Regions from separate parts of the Vagococcus hydrophili genome, predicted to be linked through region 2. Evidence: predicted binding sites of a transcription regulator. Region 2 holds the regulator's gene; each other region holds the start of a gene.

Region 1 (7,650 bases), 1.0 Mb from region 2:
CCAGTGTATGCATGGATAGTTGTCATTAAACCTTCAACGATTCCAAAGTTAGTGTGTAATGCATCAGCCATAGGTGCAAGACAGTTAGTAGTACATGAAGCACCAGAGATAACTGTTTCTTTACCTGTTAAGATATCGTGGTTAGTGTTATAAACAACTGTTGGTACGTCATTTCCACCAGGAGCAGAGATAACAACACGTTTAGCTCCACCTTTTAAGTGTAATTCAGCTTTTTCTTTAGAAGTAAAGAAGCCAGTACATTCTAAAACGATGTCTACGCCTAATTCTCCCCATGGTAATTCTTCAGGGTTACGGTTAGCTAAAACTTTAACTTCTTTTCCGTTAACTTTAAAGAAACCATCATGAACTTCAACGTCACCATTGAAACGTCCTTGTGTAGTGTCATATTTTAATAAATGAGCTAACATTTTTGCGTCTGTTAAATCATTGATTGCTACTACTTCTAATCCTGCTACTTCTTGGATGCGACGGAATGCTAAACGACCAATACGTCCAAAACCATTAATACCTACTTTTACTGTCATGCGGGATTTCCTCCTTTAGAAAATCAAAAAATTATTTTATTTTAAAGAGTTACCTCTTTTAAAATCTGATTAGCCACACCTTCATCGGTTATCAACCAAGTTTGTTTCGGTGCGTTTTTAATGTATGCCTCAACTGCCTTGGCTTTTGATCTACCACCAGCCACAGCTAGTACATACGGAATATGTTTCAGGTCTTTTAGTTGCAGACCAATGCGTGGAATCTTATAAACGACTTCCCCGTCTTCATCAAAGAAATAGCCAAAACTCTCAGCAACTGCTCCTTCGTTAGTTAGCATTGCTAACTCTTTTGAACCCATGCCTCGTCTTTTTGCCATGTGAAGGGCGCGTCCAATACTATGAATCACACAATTCGAATTGGAAATTAGATTAAGCACGCGTTGTACAGTTGGTTCATGAAGTAGTATCTCATAGGTTTCAGGGCTAACTTGCTCTGGCACATATAAAACTCTAAAATCGCCACCTGATTTTTCTGCCATCATGCCACTAATTGAATTAGCTTGAATATTAATCGTCTCACCCACACCGCCCCTTGCTGGAACGAATAAGTTATGACGTTTATCTGTTTCTAATTCTTGCATATTTAGTGCCACAGTTTCCATCGTGGTTCCACCCATTACTGCAATGGTGTTTTCCCCGTCTGGTAATTGAGTTGCTAAAACGTCTGATACAATCGTACCAAAACTTTCTAAAACTTTTTCTTCAAGATCACTGTCTCCAGGTACTATGATACAACGAGCAATACCTAATTGTTTAGATAATTCTCTTTCCTTAACACGTGTACCTGAATACTCAGCCATGAATTTTTCAAGGCCTTCGTAAACCTGCAATCCGTTTTTTGTTAAAGTCATACCACTCTTAGAAGCATCTATTAAGTTAAGTTGCTTTAGAAGGTCCGTTTCAGTTCGTAGTATACGCTCTGTGACATTTATTTTTTGCGCCAAGGTTCTTCGACCTACCGGCTGCATCCAATAAATATTACGCAAAATACGAAATCTCTTTTCAACTGTTTGCATCATATCCGGAGCAATTCTCTCGATCATCTCTAAATCATGAAGCATCGAGTTGACTCCTTCCGTAGGTCTTTTTTTGTCCAACGTAGACTTATTCCGACCCAACTATGGTAAAAAAATAGGTTGAATCCAAATCAAAAAACTTTTGTTTGTTTCAACCTTACGAACATATTCTAACAGTTATTAAAATAAATTTCAAGTAAAATGACGAACATTTCTCATTCTTAACGATCATAGCGCTTTCTCTTTGTTGAGGACGGGATATCTAATTCCTCACGATACTTAGCCACAGTTCTTCTTGAAATCTGAATCGTTTCTTCTAATAATAGTTCCACAATTTTTTGATCAGAAAGTGGTTTCTGCTTATTCTCTTTTGCCACAATTTGTTCAATTTTTTTCTTGATCATGTTAGTAGACAGTTCTTCCTCAGACAACTCTTGAGCTAAACCGACTGTAAAGAAAGAACGTAGCTCAAACATACCAAAGTCAGTTTCCAAGTACTTACCGTTTATACTACGACTAATAGTAGATTCATGAACCGATAAACTTGCCGCAAGTTCTTTTAACTGCATTGGCACTAAGGGACGGTTTGTGTCCAAGAAGAACCCACTCTGTCTTTTGACGATTTCCTCTGCCACTCTTAAAATAGTATTTCCTCTTTGGACAACACCTTTTTTAATCCAATCAAATTCAGCTTTTCTTTCCTTCAAGTACTGAATCACTTCCGCGTCTTCTGAGCGTTTCATTTTTTCAAAATAAGCTTGTTGGAACACAACACTTGGTGTTCCTTGCTTCGTACTCAAAACTTCCAAATTCCCTTCATGCTCTTTAACAATCACGTCTGGAATAATATAACTTTCAGGTCCTGGGTTAAATCCAGCACCAGGATACGGGCTTAATTTTTTTATGTAATCAAAAATTTCTTGAATTTCAAATAGTTCTATTTTATAAGCTTTTTGAATCAGTTGCCACTTGCGATTAGCTAACTCCTCAAAATATTCTTCTACAATAATGTAAGCCATATTAGGAGCTGTTTGATCTTTTTCAATTTGTAACATTAAGCACTCTCTTAAATCTCTCGCACCAACACCAACTGGTTCTAGCATTTGAAGCAAGGTTAACGCATCAATCATTTGAATGGTCGTTGCTTGAGTTTTTGCCACAGCTTCTTCAATGGAAATCGTCAAATAACCATTCACATCGATGTACTCAACTAAAAATAGGACTAACTGTCTTAGATAGGTATCACGATAATTTAGATGAACTTGTTGAATTAGGTGATCAAATAAAGAAACCGTCGTATCAGGCACTTCATTCAACCATTCTTTATTATCACCATCATAGTTACTTTTAACTCGGTGACTTTTAATCCCTGAATCGTACTCATCTACTTCTACCTTCACTTCCATTAATGGGTTTTCTAAGGTTTTTGTTTCTAAAAAGGCCAACAAATCTTCTGTATTATATTGAAGCATTTGAATCGATTGTCTTAATTCTTGTGTCATCGCTAGTTTTGTTGTTTGTTTCTGGCTTTGACTTTGACCGAAGTGCTGTTCAAATCTCATAAAAATCTCCTTTCCAATAACCATTTATTCTTGCTATTTTTTTATATTTTGATAAAATTGATACTATCTGCGCCCTTAGTGTAGTGGATATCACGTAAGATTCCGGTTCTTGAGACAGGGGTTCGATTCCCTTAGGGCGCGTTTTCATGATTGATTGTATCATACAAACAGTAACTTAAAAAGTACGCTGTTAGTGAGTTAAAAATAAAAAATAAAGGTGATTATGTGACTGACAAACAAAAAGAAATTTTCAAATTCATTGGTAAAACTGTAATGTACACTGGTATTCTTTTAGCGATGATTTATCTTTATGGCTATTTAAAATCAAGTGGCGGCGGCTTTATTTATAACGAATTTTAATCATTTTGACTGCTACTTTTGTGTAGCAGTTTTTTAATTCAATCGAATGGTTAATCAAAGGAAAACAGATTCTTTGACCTTTGTTGACCTAACCATTACACTTTTACTAGGTAGTTAATTTAAATTATGTTAAAATACCATTAATCAGCGTTTTAGTTTAGGAGGAATTTTTTTATGAATTTAATACCAACAGTTATCGAGCAATCTTCTCGTGGAGAGCGCGCTTACGATATTTATTCAAGACTTTTAAAAGACCGCATTATCATGTTAAGCGGACCAATCGATGATAATGTTTCAAACTCAGTGATTGCGCAACTTTTATTTTTAGATGCTCAAGACCCTGAAAAAGATATCTTTATCTACATCAACTCACCAGGTGGTAGTGTGTCAGCAGGACTTGCTATTTACGACACAATGAACTTCATTAAAGCAGATGTTCAAACCATCGTTTTAGGAATGGCAGCTTCTATGGGCTCATTCTTATTAACAGCAGGAACTAAAGGGAAACGATTTGCTTTACCAAATGCTGAAATCATGATTCACCAACCCTTAGGCGGCGCACAAGGTCAAGCAACTGAAATCGAAATTGCTGCTCGCCACATTTTAAACACTCGCGAAAGATTAAACACTATCTTAGCTGAGAACACAGGTCAACCAATTGAGGTCATCGAAAAAGACACAGACCGTGATAACTTTATGTCAGCTGAAGAAGCTAAAGCTTACGGCTTAATCGATGATGTGATGGTAAACAGTTCAAAATTAAAATAGGAGTGATCTTATGGGAATGACAGATGTTGATGTAACAAAAATTAATACAGAAACAGGCATCAAAATTGGTGATGACAACGCACCAAAAAAAATCGTAGAATTCGTTAACTTAAGATGTCCCTACTGTCGTCAGTGGTCTGATGAAAAAGAAGATTTACTACAAGAATTAGTTAATGAAGGTAAAATCCAAAGAATCATTAAATTATTTAATAAAGAAAAACCTTCACTCGCTAAAGGCAACGTGATGCACGATTTTGTTCCAAATGATGCATCAGCGATTAGTGCCATTCGATCAATCTATGAAACGCAAGATACTTGGGGCGATTTAGAAGATCACACTGAGATTGCAAATTTTGCCGAATCAACATTAAGCTTAACTCGTCAAAATAATGATGAAATCAGCCAAGAAATCGTTAAAGAGGCTGAAGAAGCTAACGTCTTCTTTATCCCAACTGTTATTGTAGACGATCAAGTCTTTGATCAAAAAATCAGTAATGAAGAATTACTTGAATTATTAAAATAGCATGATGAAAAAGGTGTTTAGCTCCAAGCAACTGGAGTGAATACTAAACAATTCACGCTTTTCGAATTGATTAGTATTTGCGAAGTTGCCGTAGGAGCTGCCTTTTGAATCTGAACTAAAATAGCATGATGAAAAAGGTGTTTAGCTCCAAGCAACTGAAGGAACTTCCTTTTGAATCTAGTCTAAAACAACATACTAAAAGCTAGAAAATCATATCATCTGATTTTCTAGCTTTTTTCGTATTTTAAATTAAGATAATACTCCTTTCGACTGATTGTCTCTTTAAACTTATCTATGGTAAAATTAACACATTCTATAACTACTAAGGAGCGATATTATGGGTTTAATTAAAGCAGCAGCAAGTTCAATCGGCGGTGGATTTGCCGACCAATGGTTAGAGGTTATCGAACCAGCAGATTTAAGCGATTCAACAGTCATGACGACTGGTGTTCTTGTTCGTAAAAACGAAAAACGTCAAGGCAATAAAAAAGGAACCTCTGATGTGATTACTGATGGTTCTGTTGTTCATGTCTATCCTAATACCATGATGCTTCTTGTTGATGGCGGAAAAATTATTGATTATACAGCTGAAGAAGGATACTACACTGTTAACAACCAATCAGCACCATCAATGTTTAATGGTGATTTGAAAAACGCCATTGCAGAATCTTTTGATCGTTTCAAATTTGGTGGTATGACACCCCAAAAACAAAAAGTTATTTATATTAATTTACAAGAAATCAGAGGCATTAAATTCGGCACTCCTAGCCCAATTAACTACTTTGATAATTTTTATAATGCTGAATTGTTCTTGAGAACTCACGGAACTTACTCAGTTAAAGTCGTTGATCCAATTCTTTTCTACTCTAATGTTTTACCTAAAAACCAAGACCATGTAGAAATTAACGAAATCAACGATCAATTCTTATCTGAATTTTTAACAGCCTTACAAACATCGATCAACCAAATGTCTGTAGCTGGTGAAAGAATTAGTTTTATTCCATCAAAAAGTATGGAATTAAGTAAGTACATGTCTTCTGTTTTAGATGAACAATGGCAAACTTTACGCGGTATGGAAGTTGTTTCTGTGGGGGTTTCTAGTATCTCTTATACAGACGACTCTAAAGAATTAATCAACATGCGTAACAAAGGTGCCATGCTTGGTGATGCTGGTATTCGTGAAGGTTTTGTTCAAGGATCAATCGCTGAAGGAATGAAAGATGCTGGTTCTAATGCTAATGGCAGTATGGCTGGATTCATGGGCATGCAAGCTGGTATGGGAGCAACCGGAAATTACTTCTCTCAAGCATCTCAAACAAACCAACAACAAATGGAGCAACAACAAGCCGCTCAACAAACACAAAACTCTGCTGATACTTGGACTTGTCCAAGTGATCAAACAGAAAATACCGGTAAATTCTGTTCTGAATGTGGTGGTTCTAAACCAGTTGCTTCAAGTGGTGGTATTCAAATGAAGTGTTCAAACTGTCATGAAGTCATTACTGTTTCAGGTCAAATGCCAAAATTCTGTCCTGAGTGTGGGCAACCTTTCCAAGGAATGCCTTTATAAATCAATGAAAGTAGGCTAACAAAATGAGTGATGTTGTTTCACATAAGTGTCCAAATTGTGATGGACCTCTACTCTTTGATCCAGAGTCACAGTCTTTTCATTGCGAGTACTGTCTAAGTGTTTTTAAAGACACAGATATTAAAGAAAATACTGAACCATCTCATATTGAAGAAGTAGCTAAAGAAACCTTTAATTTATATGCATGTCCAAGCTGCGGAGCCGAAGTCGTCACAGATGAAACCACCGCTGCAACGTATTGTTATTACTGCCATAACCCTGTTGTCTTAAAAGACAGGGTTTCTGGTGAATTTTTACCCAACGCTATTTTACCTTTTAAAGTTTCTGAAAAAGAAGCTAAGGAAAAATTCTTGCAATGGGCGAATAAAAAGAAATTCATCCCTCGTGATTTTTTCAGTAAAAAACAAATTGAAAAAATGACAGGTGTTTACTTCCCTTATTGGAATGTGGATGCTGAACTTTTTGGCGATGTCAAAGCCAAAGGAACTAAAATTGACGTTTGGCGAATTGATGAAACAGAATACACTAGAACCAGACGTTATGACATTAGAAGAAAAGGAAATGTTACCTTTAAGTCGTTATTAAAAACGGCTCTTTCTAAAAACGTTAAGCAAAACATGATTGAATCCGTGCAACCATTTAATGTGGATGATTGCCAAGCCTTTGATTCTCGTTTCTTATCTGGTTTCCAAGCAGAAAAACGAGATTTGGAATTCAATGATATTAAAGAATCTGTTAATCAAGAACTAGATCAGTACACAGAGAGTTTACTCGTCAATGATATCTCTGGTTACGGCATGATTGATAGTTCTCGTTGTCAAACACAATTATTAAATCAGTCCAATCAATATTACTTACTACCACTTTGGATTGTGACATACAAAGGTCACGATAGTGAGGAACCTTACTACTTTGCGATGAATGGTGTCTCTGGTAAAACAAGTGGTATCTTACCAGTTAACAAAACAAAATTAATTGGGACGTCTGCTATCATCGGTGCGGTTGTTAGTGGAATCGTCTTATTAGGGGGGTATTTATTATTTTGAACATAAAAAAAAGTAGCTACCTACTCTCATTTATTATGTTAGGTTTATTCTTTATCTTACCCATTTTTGGAATACAGGCTAACGCAGCTGAAAAAAATGTCTACGATGAAGCAAAACTATTCACTAACGAAGATGTTCAACAATTTGAAAAACAAATTAAAGACATCAAAGAAACGTATAAGTCAGAAATCGTCATTGTAACAACTAACTCAACAAATGGTAAA
Region 2 (7,650 bases):
ACGCCGTAAACGATGAGTGCTAAGTGTTGGAGGGTTTCCGCCCTTCAGTGCTGCAGTTAACGCATTAAGCACTCCGCCTGGGGAGTACGACCGCAAGGTTGAAACTCAAAGGAATTGACGGGGGCCCGCACAAGCGGTGGAGCATGTGGTTTAATTCGAAGCAACGCGAAGAACCTTACCAGGTCTTGACATCCTTTGACCACTCTAGAGATAGAGCTTTCCCTTCGGGGACAAAGTGACAGGTGGTGCATGGTTGTCGTCAGCTCGTGTCGTGAGATGTTGGGTTAAGTCCCGCAACGAGCGCAACCCTTATTGTTAGTTGCCATCATTTAGTTGGGCACTCTAGCAAGACTGCCGGTGACAAACCGGAGGAAGGTGGGGATGACGTCAAATCATCATGCCCCTTATGACCTGGGCTACACACGTGCTACAATGGACGGTACAATGAGTTGCGAGACCGCGAGGTTTAGCTAATCTCTTAAAGCCGTTCTCAGTTCGGATTGTAGGCTGCAACTCGCCTACATGAAGCCGGAATCGCTAGTAATCGTGGATCAGCATGCCACGGTGAATACGTTCCCGGGCCTTGTACACACCGCCCGTCACACCACGAGAGTTTGTAACACCCAAAGTCGGTGAGGTAACCTTTTAGGAGCCAGCCGCCTAAGGTGGGATAGATGATTGGGGTGAAGTCGTAACAAGGTAGCCGTATCGGAAGGTGCGGCTGGATCACCTCCTTTCTAAGGAATATTACGGAAATCACATGGTTGTACTTACTTTGTTTAGTTTTGAGAGGTTTACTCTCAGAAACATTGTTCATTGAAAACTGGATAGTTGAAGTTAGACATCAACATTTTTTTAACACACCGAGTTGATCAGTTTTATTATTAAAATTGTGATACATAAAATATTATTTAAATTAGCTATCGCTAGTTGATTTAAATAAACAAAGTCTAACCATTAGGTTAGAAAAAGGTTAAGTGAATAAGGGCGCACGGTGGATGCCTTGGCACTAGAAGCCGATGAAGGACGGGACTAACTCCGATATGCTTTGGGGAGCTGTAAGTAAGCTATGATCCAGAGATTTCCGAATGGGGGAACCCAGCATCTTTTATAGGATGTTACTTTCAAGTGAATACATAGCTTGTTAGAGGTAGACGCAGAGAACTGAAACATCTAAGTACCTGCAGGAAGAGAAAGAAAAATCGATTTCCTTAGTAGCGGCGAGCGAAACGGAAACAGCCCAAACCAACAAGCTTGCTTGTTGGGGTTGTAGGACTCAGCTGTGGTAGCTGTTGTGGATAGTCGAATCGACCTGGAAAGGTCAGCCGGAGCGGGTAAAAGCCCCGTAGACGAAATTGACAACACACCTATGAGTATCCTGAGTACGGCGGAACACGAGAAATTCCGTCGGAATCCGGGAGGACCATCTCCCAAGGCTAAATACTCTCTAGTGACCGATAGTGTACCAGTACCGTGAGGGAAAGGTGAAAAGCACCCCGGAAGGGGAGTGAAATAGAACCTGAAACCGTGTGCCTACAAAAAGTCAGAGCCCGTTAATGGGTGATGGCGTGCCTTTTGCAGAATGAACCGGCGAGTTACGATTGCATGCGAGGTTAAGCTGAAGAAGCGGAGCCGTAGCGAAAGCGAGTCTGAATAGGGCGAGTGAGTATGTAGTCGTAGACCCGAAACCAAGTGACCTACCCATGTCCAGGTTGAAGGTGCGGTAAAACGCACTGGAGGACCGAACCCACGTACGTTGAAAAGTGCGGGGATGAGGTGTGGGTAGCGGAGAAATTCCAAACGAACTTGGAGATAGCTGGTTCTCTCCGAAATAGCTTTAGGGCTAGCCTCGGAATTAGAATGATGGAGGTAGAGCACTGTTTGGACTAGGGGCCCGTCTCGGGTTACCGAATTCAGATAAACTCCGAATGCCATTCATTTATGTCCGGGAGTCAGACAGTGAGTGATAAGATCCATTGTCGAAAGGGAAACAGCCCAGACCACCAGCTAAGGTCCCCAAATATATGTTAAGTGGAAAAGGATGTGAGGGTGCACAAACAACTAGGATGTTGGCTCAGAAGCAGCCACCATTTAAAGAGTGCGTAATAGCTCACTAGTCGAGTGCCCTTGCGCCGAAAATGTACCGGGGCTAAACATATTACCGAAGCTGTGGATAGAACTTAGGTTCTATGGTAGGAGAGCGTTCTAAGGGCGTTGAAGCTAGATCGTAAGGACTGGTGGAGCGCTTAGAAGTGAGAATGCCGGTATGAGTAGCGAAAGACAGGTGAGAATCCTGTCCACCGAATGACTAAGGTTTCCTGGGGAAGGCTCGTCCTCCCAGGGTTAGTCGGGACCTAAGCTGAGGCCGATAGGCGTAGGCGATGGATAACAGGTTGAGATTCCTGTACCCGTTTGTTTTGTTTGAACAATGGAGGGACGCAGTAGGTTACAAGATCGCACTGTTGGATATGTGCGTTCAAGCAACAAGTCTTGGTAAGAGTCAAATGCTTTTACCTCTAAGGACAAGTTGTGATGAGGAGGGAAATTTAGTACCGAAGTCTTAATATCACACTGCCAAGAAAAGCTTCTAGTTAGAAACAAACGGCCCGTACCGCAAACCGACACAGGTAGTCGAGGAGAGAATCCTAAGGTGAGCGAGAGAACTCTCGTTAAGGAACTCGGCAAAATGACCCCGTAACTTAGGGAGAAGGGGTGCTGAACGCAAGTTCAGCCGCAGTGAATAGGCCCAAGCGACTGTTTATCAAAAACACAGGTCTCTGCAAAATCGAAAGATGACGTATAGGGGCTGACGCCTGCCCGGTGCTGGAAGGTTAAGAGGATGGGTTAGCAATAGCGAAGCTCAGAATTGAAGCCCCAGTAAACGGCGGCCGTAACTATAACGGTCCTAAGGTAGCGAAATTCCTTGTCGGGTAAGTTCCGACCCGCACGAAAGGCGTAACGATTTGGGCACTGTCTCAACGAGAGACTCGGTGAAATTTTAGTACCTGTGAAGATGCAGGTTACCCGCGACAGGACGGAAAGACCCCATGGAGCTTTACTGTAGTTTGATATTGAATGTTTGTAACACATGTACAGGATAGGTAGGAGCCGTAGAGCTCGGGACGCTAGTCTCGAGGGAGGCATTGGTGGGATACTACCCTTGTGTTATGACCATTCTAACCCGCGCCACTTATCGTGGCGGGAGACAGTGTCAGATGGACAGTTTGACTGGGGCGGTCGCCTCCTAAAAAGTAACGGAGGCGCCCAAAGGTTCCCTCAGAATGGTTGGAAATCATTCGTAGAGTGCAAAGGCATAAGGGAGCTTGACTGCGAGAGCTACAACTCGAGCAGGGACGAAAGTCGGGCTTAGTGATCCGGTGGTTCCGCATGGAAGGGCCATCGCTCAACGGATAAAAGCTACCCTGGGGATAACAGGCTTATCTCCCCCAAGAGTTCACATCGACGGGGAGGTTTGGCACCTCGATGTCGGCTCGTCGCATCCTGGGGCTGTAGTCGGTCCCAAGGGTTGGGCTGTTCGCCCATTAAAGCGGCACGCGAGCTGGGTTCAGAACGTCGTGAGACAGTTCGGTCCCTATCCGTCGCGGGCGTTGGAAATTTGAGAGGAGCTGTCCTTAGTACGAGAGGACCGGGATGGACACACCTCTGGTGTACCAGTTGTTCTGCCAAGGGCATTGCTGGGTAGCTATGTGTGGAAGGGATAAACGCTGAAAGCATCTAAGCGTGAAGCCCCCCTCAAGATGAGATTTCCCATTTCTTTAAGAAAGTAAGATCCCTGAAAGATGATCAGGTAGATAGGCTAGGAGTGGAAGTGCAGTGATGTACGGAGCGGACTAGTACTAATCGATCGAGGACTTAACCAAAGAAAAACGGTGAAGTAAAAAAGATGTCTAACTAAAACATTCAGTTTTGAGTGAACAATCACTCAATTAAATAAAACGCACGTAAGTGTGGCGATGATGGCAAGAAGGATACACCTGTTCCCATGCCGAACACAGAAGTTAAGTTTCTTAGCGCCGAGGGTAGTGAGGGGTTTCCCCTTGTGAGAGTAGGACGTCGCCATGCTGTACGCGTTTTTTTTATTCGGAGGTTTAGCTCAGCTGGGAGAGCACCTGCCTTACAAGCAGGGGGTCAGCGGTTCGATCCCGTTAACCTCCATTTAAAGAATGACGACTCGTTAGCTCAGTTGGTAGAGCATCTGACTTTTAATCAGAGGGTCACTGGTTCGAGCCCAGTACGGGTCATTTTTTTTGTAAAAAATAAGCCGGCTTAGCTCAGTTGGTAGAGCATCTGATTTGTAATCAGAGGGTCGAGGGTTCAACTCCTTTAGCCGGCACTTTAAATAAGCGGAAGTAGTTCAGTGGTAGAACATCACCTTGCCAAGGTGGGGGTCGCGAGTTCGAACCTCGTCTTCCGCTTTTATGAGTTCTTAGCCGGGGTGGCGGAACTGGCAGACGCACAGGACTTAAAATCCTGCGGTGAGTGATCACCGTACCGGTTCGATTCCGGTCCTCGGCATTTTAATAGTAATTCAGATAAGAAAGTCAGAAATGGCTTTTTTTTTATACCAAAAATTTTTGGAACCTTTTAATGTATTATTGAGGCATACTTTTGTATAATAAAGGTCAGAGATAGTCAATTGACGATAAAGGTGGTGTTTCAATTGGATAATCGAAATATGTCAGATATTATTGAGGCATATTTAAAAGAAATATTGGAAATCAATCAAATGGTTGAAATTCGTCGTTCTGAAATGGCTGATTTGTTTGATTGTGTGCCGTCACAAATAAATTATGTGATAAAGACACGTTTCACAGTGCCACAAGGATACCAAGTGGAGAGTAAGCGTGGTGGTGGTGGCTATATTAGAATTGTGAAGGTTGATTTACTTCAACATGGTGACTATTTGATTCGTGTGTCAGAATCTGTAGGCTCTAGTTTGACAGAAAGTGATGCGTTTGCTATCTTAAAACAATTATACCTAAACGATGTGATTGAATTGAGGGAAAAGGAAATCATAAGCACGTTATTATGTAATAAACCGTTACTTAGTGTGAGTGATAATAATAAATTAAGAGCACATATGATGGTCGAGTTATTAGAACGTTTAACATATGACGAGAAGGAGTGAATAGTATGAGTGAATTATTTACAGACAAGGCGAAGCTTGCTTTGGAGATTGCAGAAATACAAGCTAAATATTTTAGACAGAAGGCTATTTCAACTGAGCATCTGTTATTAGGTTTAATTAATGAACAAAAAGGAATTGCTGGGAAAGTTTTAAGAAGTTTTAATTTGGATGAAAAAATGGTTTTTGAGGAAGTTGAACATATTACTCAATATGGACAAAAACCTGCGAATGTTTCAGAGCTATTGCCATATTCACCTAGGGCAAAACAAGTTTTATCTTTTGCTAGTGCAGAGGCTAAGCGAGTGGGAGCGCCTAGCGTTGGGACTGAACATATTTTACTTGCTTTAATCAAGGATGAGGAAGTTTTGGCTGCTCGTGTTTTGACTAACTTAGATGTGGATTTAGGAAAGGTTCGTCAGCTGATTTATAAAAAAATTGGCTTGGTAGAACCGGCTAATAAGCAAAATCAAAGAAAACAACCCAATGCCTCTCGTCAACAGGTGGAAGAAGGAACACCGACGCTTGATTCTTTAGCTCGTGATTTGACTCAATCTGCCCGAGATAATCGTTTAGATCCTTTAGTGGGACGTGATAAAGAGGTTCAGCGTTTAATCCAGATTTTAAGTCGTAGAACGAAAAATAATCCTGTTTTAGTAGGAGAACCTGGTGTGGGGAAAACGGCGATTGCTGAAGGCTTAGCTCAACGCATTATTCAAGGTCGTGTTCCTAAAGAAATGTTGTCTAAACGTTTGATGATGTTAGATATGGGAGCAGTGGTTGCTGGAACGAAGTATCGTGGTGAGTTTGAGGACCGCATGAAGAAAGTAGTAGATGAAATTTATCGTGACGGTGAAGTGATTCTCTTTATTGATGAGCTTCATACGTTAATTGGTGCTGGTGGGGCAGAAGGGGCAATTGATGCTTCGAATATTTTAAAGCCGGCTCTTGCTCGTGGTGAGCTTCAAACAATTGGTGCGACGACTTTAGATGAGTATCAAAAATATATCGAAAAAGATTCGGCTTTAGAACGTCGTTTTGCAAAAATTCAAGTGGATGAGCCAACAGCTGAGGAAGCGGAGCAGATTTTACTTGGTTTACGTTCTCGTTATGAGGATCATCATAAGGTTCGAATTACGGATGAGGCGGTGTTTGCGGCGGTGAATTTATCGACACGCTATATTAGTGATCGTCAATTGCCGGACAAAGCCATTGATTTGATTGATGAGTCTGCGGCTCGCGCCAGATTAGAAGTGGCAGATAAGCGTTCACCAATTGCTTTGCAACGTGAAAAAGTTGAAGAAATTATTCAAGAAAAAGAAGATGCTATTTTAAGACAAGACTTTAAAGATGCGGCAAATGCTCGTAAAAAAGAAAAAGCGGCTTATAAAAAATTGGATAAATTAATTGAAACTGAAAAGAAGAAAGACACTGTATATAAAACGAAAGTAACAGAAGAAGCGATTGTTTCGGTTGTGGCGCAGTGGACTGGAATTCCTTTAGAGCAATTAGAGAAAAAAGAGACAGAACGATTGCTAGAGCTTGAAAAAGTGTTACATGAGCGTGTGGTTGGTCAAGAGGAAGCTGTTGAGTCTGTTTCTCGTGCGATTCGTCGTGCTAGAAGTGGTTTGAAAGATCCGAATCGTCCGATTGGTTCATTTATGTTCTTAGGACCAACAGGTGTGGGTAAAACTGAGCTTGCTAAAACCTTGGCTTCTGTGATGTTTGGTTCTGAGGATGCCTTGATTCGTGTGGACATGTCTGAATTTATGGAGAAACATAGTACAAGTCGTTTAGTGGGTTCTCCTCCTGGTTATGTGGGTTATGATGAAGGTGGTCAGTTAACTGAGCGCATTCGTCAAAAACCTTATTCAGTGGTTTTACTGGATGAAGTGGAAAAAGCACATCCAGATGTTTTCAATATTTTACTTCAAGTATTAGATGATGGTCATTTAACAGATTCTAAGGGCCGCAAAGTAGATTTTAAAAATACGATTTTGATCATGACATCAAATATTGGAGCCACAGCTTTACGTGATGAGAAAACAGTTGGTTTTGGTTCAACTGGTGGGGAAAAAGATTATAAAGCCATGAAATCTCGTATTTTAGAAGAGCTTAAGAAAAGTTTCCGTCCAGAATTCTTAAACCGTGTGGATGAATTACTTGTTTTCCATTCATTGGATAAAAAAGAATTAAATCAAATTGTTAAGATTATGAGTCAATCTGTGGTTGAACGATTGAAAGAGCAAAAAATTAACTTGAAATTAACACCTTCTGCTATTGAAGTGATTAGTAAGGAAGGGTTTGATCCAGAATACGGAGCAAGACCGATTAGACGAGCGATTCAAAAAGAAATCGAAGATCGTTTAAGTGAATTACTCCTTTCTGGTGAGATTACGCCAGGTAGTAAAGTAGTAATGGGAGCTAAAAAAGGTAAAATTAATGTGAAGGTTACGAAAGAAAAAGATTTGCAAAAAGTCTAACAAACTTTAGCGCTAGTTTAA
Region 3 (7,650 bases), 1.3 Mb from region 2:
GGTCGTGCTCTTTTGTCAAAAGATACCAATCTCTTTCTACAAAATTTTGAAGGACATTACTACATAGTAGACGACACGGGTTTGATTCAAGATTACTCTCATCAGTGTGATTTAGTAATAGAATCTAATAAGAATGCTTTTATTGAAGCAAGTTTATGTCAAGTTGAAGAATTAGCACCAAACAATTGGTTGAAGCAGTGGAAAGAATTAGATGAAAAAGTTAGTCAGATTCTACATCAAACCAATCTTTTGACTGATTATTCTGAAACACGGATAACAGCTGATATTCTAAATAATTTACCTAATAAGAGTCAATTATTTATTTCGAATAGTATGCCGATTAGAGATACAGACACTGTTCTTGAAGCAATACCACAAACTAGTAGATTATTTGGGACTCGCGGTATTAACGGGATTGACGGCATTCTATCCTCTGCTTTTGGAATGACCGCAGCAAGTAAAGAGTGTTGGAATGGATTAATCATTGGAGATTTATCTTTTTTTCATAGTTTAAATGGGCTAGCCCTTGGAAAAAAGGAATCATTACCTTTAACCATTTTTGTTATCAATAACGATGGTGGGGGAATTTTCTCCATGTTACCTCAAGGTCAGTTGCCAAAAGAAACCTTCGAACCGTTATTTGGAACCCCTCAAAGCTTAAATATAGAAGCTTTAGCACAAGGTTTCAGCTGTGATTACCATAAAATCCAATCACTCTCAGAATGGAAGTGTCTGTTGCCTAAAATTATGGGAGAACCTAAATTAAGAATCGTTGAAATTTTAACAAATAGAGAAGAAGAAACAGCGAAGCGAAAAGAAATAAACCAATTAATATCTTCGAAGTTAACGGTAGACATATTATGTTAACCATCAAAACTAAATTTGGTTCTTATGCCTGCCATTATTTAACAAAACCCAAAAAGAACGCTAAAACCTTAGTTTGTCTACACGGCTTTATGGGAACACATGCGACTTTTGATTTTTTAAAGGAACATAGTCAATGGAATATAATTGGTATCGACCTAATGGGGCACGGGGAATCAGAACTTTCTAATAACAGCGTGGATTATGTTTTAACTAACATGTCGGAGGCTTTAGAAGAAGTTTTTATCAAGATGGCATTAACTGACATTTACTTGCTAGGTTATTCTTTTGGTGGTCGATTGGCACAAACCTATGCTTATCATTATCCAAATCGAGTAAAACATTTGTTTTTGGAAAGTGCTGGGACAGGTCTCAAAGAAGAGGAAGAAAAAACTCTTAGAAAAGAAAGTGATCAAAAGTTAGCTCAAAAACTTAAACATGAAGGTATGGTCAGTTTTGTTGAGATGTGGCAAAATCTACCTTTATTTGCTAGTCAAAAACTAATCTCAGATAAAAAAATAATGGCTGAAGTAACTTGCAAAAAACAACAAAATTCTGAAACAATGGCTCTTTCACTTGTTCATGGATCAGTTGCTCACCAACTAAATTTTTTAGAAACAGATTTATTTAATACAGTCCCTACAACCTTTATAGCAGGAAGTCTAGATGAAAAGTATACGCAAATTGGTCAGACATTAACAGACCTTAAACAGGTTAATTTAGTGATTATCAAAAATGTGGGACATTGTGCTCATTTAGAAGCACCTGAATACTTTTTTGATATTTTACACGCTATGATTGAAGGTAAAACAATTCAGATTCAAAACATTGAAGCGTATGAGCATGATTTAGAATTGGTGACACCTTTTAAAACAAGTTACGGTGAACTGACACGTAAAAAAACTGATATTTTTGTTGTGACATCTACAGGTGGGATTCAAGGATACGGAGAACTCCTTAGTTTTGAAACCCCAGACTACATTGAGGAAACTTTATCCAATGATCGTCATCTCATTAAAACTGACTTAGTGCCATTAATTGCGGGACAAGTTTTGTATTCACCCAGACAAGTTAGAGATCTTTTTTCACCAGTCAAAGGAAATCAAATGGCAAAATCAGCGATAGAAACAGCTATCTGGGATCTTTTTGCGAAGGTGAATGAATTGTCTTTATCTGAGTATATTGGCTTAATTAATGAAGAGATTACAGTTGGGGTTAGTTTAGGTATTCAAAAGGATGAAGAGACTCTTTTAAATATTGTGACGGATTACGTTAATCAAGGTTACTCTCGAATTAAGCTCAAGATTAGTAAAGGAAAAGACCTATCCTATATCAAAAAAATAAGAGAAGTCTATCCTGATTTAACGATTATGGTGGATGCTAATTCTGGTTATCATTTATCTGATATAGATCTCCTAAAGCAACTGGACAACTATCGATTAGCCATGATTGAACAACCTTTAGGCGCTAGTGATTTCTATGAGCACTCACTCCTACAAAAAGAAATCAACACTCCCATCTGCTTAGATGAAAATATTCGTTCTCTAAATGATGTGAAATTAGCTCATTCAATAAGGAGTTGCCAAAGTATTAATTTAAAAATTCCTCGAGTAGGTGGTCTAACCGAAGCCCTTGAGATACTGGAATACGCTAAGGATAATCAACTATCCATCTGGTTGGGTGGTATGTTGGAATCTGGCGTAGGACGTAGTTTAAATCTTATTTTGGCAAACCATTCAGCTTTTACATTACCAGGAGATTTATCAGCTTCTGATCGTTATTATGTGGAAGATGTTATCACTCAATCCTTTAGCTTAAATAATGGAAAGATGAAAGCCTCGAATGAAGTAGGTATCGGTGTTTGTTTAAAAGAGACAAGGGTCAAGAAGAAGAAATATTTATAGTGATTAAACAATATAGCATTACTTAATACATCATGTTTTACATATATGGTTATTAGGTAGTGCTTTTTTTATATATTTTAAGTTAATCTCTTAGCATATTGTTTGACCTTTTTTGACCAAGAGAGTAAAATATAATCATGAGTAAGAGGAGGAATGACAATGAACATTGAAAAAATGACAACAACCTTACAAGAAGCCATTGCTGAAGCACAAAAAATAGCGATGGTCAGACAACAACAAAGCATCGACATTGTCCATTTGTGGAAAATATTCTTACAACCTAACCACTTTGCTAGAAATCTTTATAGTGGATTAGGCTTAAACGTTGAATTATTCGAACATGAAATTGACCAAGAAATTGATAAATTACCACAAGTTAGTGGGAGTAACGTTCAATATGGACAAAACCTAAGTCAAAACTTATTTAATTTATTACAAGAAGCCGATAAAATAAGAGAAAAGTTAGGAGATGATTTTCTTTCAACAGAAGTCGTTGTAGCGGCTTTAATGAAACTAAAAAATCATGCCTTGACTAAATACTTAGTCAGCCAACAAATAACAGAAGAAAAGTTAAACGAAAAAATATTAGACATTAGAGGAGGGGATCGCGTGACTTCTCAAAACCAAGAAGAACAATATGAATCATTAGAAAAATACGCAACCAATATGATTGAAGCCGTAAAAAGTGGTAAACAAGATCCGATTATTGGACGTGACGAAGAAATTCGTGACGTGATTCGTATTTTATCAAGAAAAACCAAAAATAACCCTGTTTTAATTGGGGAGCCTGGTGTGGGTAAAACCGCGATTATCGAAGGACTAGCACAACGAATTGTTAAAAAAGATGTACCAGAAAACTTGAAAGATAAAACAATTTTCTCACTTGATATGGGCGCTTTGATTGCTGGTGCAAAATTCAGAGGGGAATTCGAAGAGCGACTAAAAGCAGTACTTAAAGAAGTGAAGAAAAGCGATGGTCAAATTATTCTTTTCATTGACGAAATTCACACCATCGTGGGTGCTGGTAAAACAGAAGGTAGTATGGACGCTGGAAATTTACTTAAACCAATGTTAGCGCGTGGTGAGCTTCACTGTATTGGTGCGACAACCTTAGATGAATATCGTGAGTATATGGAAAAAGACAAAGCCTTAGAACGTCGTTTCCAAAAAGTACTCGTTAAAGAACCAACTGTTGAGGACACTATTAGTATTCTACGTGGATTGAAAGAACGTTTTGAAATTCATCATGGTGTCAATATTCATGATAATGCCTTAGTTGCTGCGACGACTCTTTCTAATCGCTATATCACAGATCGTTATTTACCAGATAAAGCTATCGATTTAGTAGATGAGGCGTGTGCGACCATTCGTGTTGAGATGAACTCAATGCCCACAGAGCTTGATCAAGTTACAAGGCGATTGATGCAGTTAGAAATCGAAGAAGCTGCTCTTAAAAAAGAAGAGGATGACGCAAGTAAAAAACGGTTATCACTCCTTCAAGAAGAATTGTCAGAATTAAGAGAAGAAACCAACAGCTTAAAAATGCAGTGGGAAACAGAAAAAGAAGAAGTCGATCGTGTCAATAAAAAACGAACTGAAATCGATGCTGCTAAAACACAGCTTGAAAATGCTGAAAGTAACTATGATCTAGAAGAAGCAGCTGTTTTAAGACATGGAACCATTCCAAAATTACAAGATGAATTAAAAGAATTGGAAGAAAAAGAAGGCAATAATGACAGTAAGATGGTTCAAGAAGTGGTAACGGATAAAGAAATCGCTACAGTTGTAGGACGATTGACAGGTATTCCTGTGTCTAAATTAGAAGAAGGTGAAAGAGAAAAAATCTTACGCCTAAACGAAACTCTTCATGAGCGTGTGATTGGTCAAGATGAAGCAGTGGATGCTGTTTCAGATGCTGTTATCCGTTCACGTGCTGGACTTCAAGACCCAAATCGTCCACTTGGCTCATTTTTATTCCTCGGACCAACTGGTGTGGGTAAAACAGAGTTAGCTAAATCTTTAGCTGAAAACCTTTTTGATTCAGAAGAACACATGGTGCGGATTGATATGAGTGAGTACATGGAAAAACACAGTGTGTCACGTCTCGTTGGAGCGCCTCCTGGTTATGTGGGCTATGAAGAGGGTGGTCAATTAACCGAAGCTGTGAGAAGAAGTCCTTATACGATTGTACTCCTTGATGAAATCGAAAAAGCTCATCCAGATGTGTTTAATATTTTACTACAAGTTTTGGATGATGGTCGTTTGACAGATTCTAAGGGGCGCGTGGTTGATTTTAAAAATACGGTATTAATTATGACAAGTAACATCGGTTCACAACTTCTTCTTGAAGGGGTTTCTGAAGAGGGACAAATTTCAGATGAAACAAGTGAAGCAGTCATGACCATGTTAAAAGCTCACTTTAAACCTGAGTTTTTAAATAGAATTGATGATACGATTTTATTCACGCCTTTGAGTTTAGGAAACGTGAAAGAAATTATCGTGAAAATGATTAGTCAATTAACAAAACGCTTGGAACATCAAGAAATATTCTTGGACATGTCAGATACTGCTAAAACATGGATTGCTGAACAAGCTTATGATCCAATTTACGGGGCACGACCAATCAAACGTTTCTTAACCAAAGAAGTGGAAACACCTTTAGCCAAAGAAATCGTGGGTGGAAAAATACCGCCTAAAACAAAAGTTTTGATTGAGTTGGTTGACAACCAATTAGAATTTTCTAAAGAATCCGTAGAATAAAAATGAACACGTTGTACAAGTAGCGGTTTAACGCACTTTGTACAACGTGTTTTTATGTGTTTGCTATTCCATTTTGGCATACCTAATCAGAAGTAATCACTGAAATAAGCTTCTTGATCAGGAATAATTCTTTCTAAAGTCCTTAGGGTTTCTTTATCTGTTTTTAAGCGCTCAATTCTGTAAAGATAAGAAGGTCGTTTATAGCTCATAAATAAAGCTGCCATGGTTTGAACATCGATATGAACCGGATTTCCAATTGGCTCTTCTGTAATTGTCAAATCGTCATTTTCATCCCAAATCAAACCAAAGACGCGATTGTTCCATTCAGCAATCGGATCTTCGACAACAAAGTGGAATGGTTTTCCTGTTGTGATGAACGGATACGATTCAATAAATCGTTCCACATCAACGATACGTGCCATAAAATAAGGCTCGATCGTTTCTTTAATCTCACTATCATCAAATAAAAAGGCAATTGGTTCATTCTTATAAGTTTCACCTTGAACTAACTCAACCATAGAAAAATGAGCAGAAACAAAGTTCCATAAACCGTGACGTGCTTCTTGATTTAAGTAAAACATTTCTTTAATATGGAAAATTTCCTCAGCAATCCAGTAGAAACAAACGCCTTGAGGCTCGCCTTCTCTATTATAGTAAATTGCGGCAGTTCGTTCTACTTCATTTTCCCAACGCCAATATTCTTCCCAGTTTAAATCTTGTCTAATCATCGCCCCGTGATTGTCCTCAGCAAATTTATCGTAGACTGTAAAAACATCCTCATGATGAATGTCTTCACGTTCCACATAACCAGGAACATCCACACGTTTAGGTAATTGGGTATCTTTGATTTCAAAAGTGACTTTATCTGACATGATTTCCCAACCCTTACGACGGTAGTAGGGAATACTATATGGATATAGGTATGAAATCCATTGCTCATTTTCACGCATTTTATTAAGCCCTAAACCGATTAAATCACTCATTAACCCAAAATTAGAGTATTCTGGATATGTCCCAACGCCTGTCACACCAGCCATTTTATAAACAGAGTCATGAATATTCACCTCACAAGGGTAAATTGCCAGTTGAGAAATCAAGCGATCTTCCTGAGTAAACCACCCGTACACATCGGCTTCACGAAGAACAGGGCGCTTAGCACGAATGATTTCAGATTCATCCTCGTAGCCACCTTCTTCAATATCAGAATCTGTGACTTGAAAAACATAACGAAGTAACTCATTGAACTGTTTAATATGTTTTAATTCTACTTTTTTTAAAATTAATGAATCTTTGATTTCTTTTTTATCCATTTTTTAGGCTCCTAAAATTGTTTTCCTAATTATTATATCAAACTCCTTCCTAAAATACTTTAAAAACTGCTTAAAGCTTGGTATAATTAAAAATGCTGATTGAAAAGAAAGTAGGAGATATATATGAATTTGAATGAGATGAAAAAAAGGCAAGAATCTATTCGTAATTTCTCCATCATAGCACATATTGACCATGGTAAATCCACTTTGGCCGACCGTATTTTACAACATACAGATACTGTATCTGACCGTGAAATGCAAGATCAATTATTAGATTCAATGGATTTAGAAAGAGAACGCGGGATCACAATTAAATTGAATGCCGTGGAACTAACATACAATGCGAAAGATGGAAACGAGTATATTTTTCACTTAATCGATACACCGGGACACGTGGATTTCACGTACGAAGTATCTCGAAGCTTAGCGGCTTGTGAAGGTGCAGTCTTAGTGGTTGATGCGGCTCAAGGAATTGAAGCCCAAACACTAGCTAACGTTTATTTAGCAGTGGACAATGATTTAGAAATTTTACCAGTTATTAATAAAATTGATTTACCAGCAGCAGATCCTGAAAGAGTTCGCGGAGAAATCGAAGAAGTTATCGGAATTGACGCTACAGATGCTGTACTTGCGAGTGCGAAAGCAGGGATTGGTATCGAAGAAATTTTAGAACAAATCGTTGAAAATGTTCCCGCTCCAGATGGAGATTTAGAAGCACCTTTAAAAGCATTAATTTTTGACTCAGTTTATGATTCATATCGCGGCGTGGTTTTAAACGTTCGTGTGATGGACGGCGTGGTTAAACCTGGAGA

Evidence for each region. The regulator CtsR, encoded in region 2, represses protease genes until heat stress. The targets are predictions, from matches to a motif close to TTGGTCAAAAAAGGTCAAANA.
Region 1: a site for CtsR is predicted at 3,572-3,592, ahead of clpP (ATP-dependent Clp endopeptidase proteolytic subunit ClpP). Genes of this name have one in related genera too.
Region 3: a site for CtsR is predicted at 2,868-2,888, ahead of clpB (ATP-dependent chaperone ClpB). Genes of this name have one in related genera too.

The regions. Positions count from the first base shown of each region.
Region 1 covers NZ_CP049887.1:235,053-242,702, forward strand. The annotation lists gene gap (type I glyceraldehyde-3-phosphate dehydrogenase) at 1-545, opposite strand, end outside; gene G7082_RS01235 (sugar-binding transcriptional regulator) at 587-1,624, opposite strand; gene rpoN (RNA polymerase factor sigma-54) at 1,801-3,141, opposite strand; tRNA gene G7082_RS01245 (tRNA-Arg) at 3,211-3,282, shown strand; gene G7082_RS01250 (teichoic acid D-Ala incorporation-associated protein DltX) at 3,367-3,501, shown strand; gene clpP (ATP-dependent Clp endopeptidase proteolytic subunit ClpP) at 3,676-4,269, shown strand; gene G7082_RS01260 (thioredoxin domain-containing protein) at 4,280-4,792, shown strand; gene G7082_RS01265 (SPFH domain-containing protein) at 5,130-6,362, shown strand; gene G7082_RS01270 (TFIIB-type zinc ribbon-containing protein) at 6,386-7,426, shown strand; gene G7082_RS01275 (TPM domain-containing protein) at 7,423-7,650, shown strand, end outside.
Region 2 covers NZ_CP049887.1:1,250,701-1,258,350, forward strand. The annotation lists rRNA gene G7082_RS06315 (16S ribosomal RNA) at 1-737, shown strand, start outside; rRNA gene G7082_RS06320 (23S ribosomal RNA) at 972-3,881, shown strand; rRNA gene rrf (5S ribosomal RNA) at 3,968-4,083, shown strand; tRNA gene G7082_RS06330 (tRNA-Val) at 4,104-4,176, shown strand; tRNA gene G7082_RS06335 (tRNA-Lys) at 4,190-4,262, shown strand; tRNA gene G7082_RS06340 (tRNA-Thr) at 4,282-4,354, shown strand; tRNA gene G7082_RS06345 (tRNA-Gly) at 4,365-4,436, shown strand; tRNA gene G7082_RS06350 (tRNA-Leu) at 4,451-4,536, shown strand; gene G7082_RS06355 (CtsR family transcriptional regulator) at 4,682-5,149, shown strand; gene G7082_RS06360 (ATP-dependent Clp protease ATP-binding subunit) at 5,155-7,629, shown strand.
Region 3 covers NZ_CP049887.1:2,533,153-2,540,802, reverse strand. The annotation lists gene menD (2-succinyl-5-enolpyruvyl-6-hydroxy-3-cyclohexene-1-carboxylic-acid synthase) at 1-867, shown strand, start outside; gene menC (o-succinylbenzoate synthase) at 861-2,768, shown strand; gene clpB (ATP-dependent chaperone ClpB) at 2,928-5,528, shown strand; gene G7082_RS12450 (GNAT family N-acetyltransferase) at 5,615-6,838, opposite strand; gene lepA (translation elongation factor 4) at 6,962-7,650, shown strand, end outside.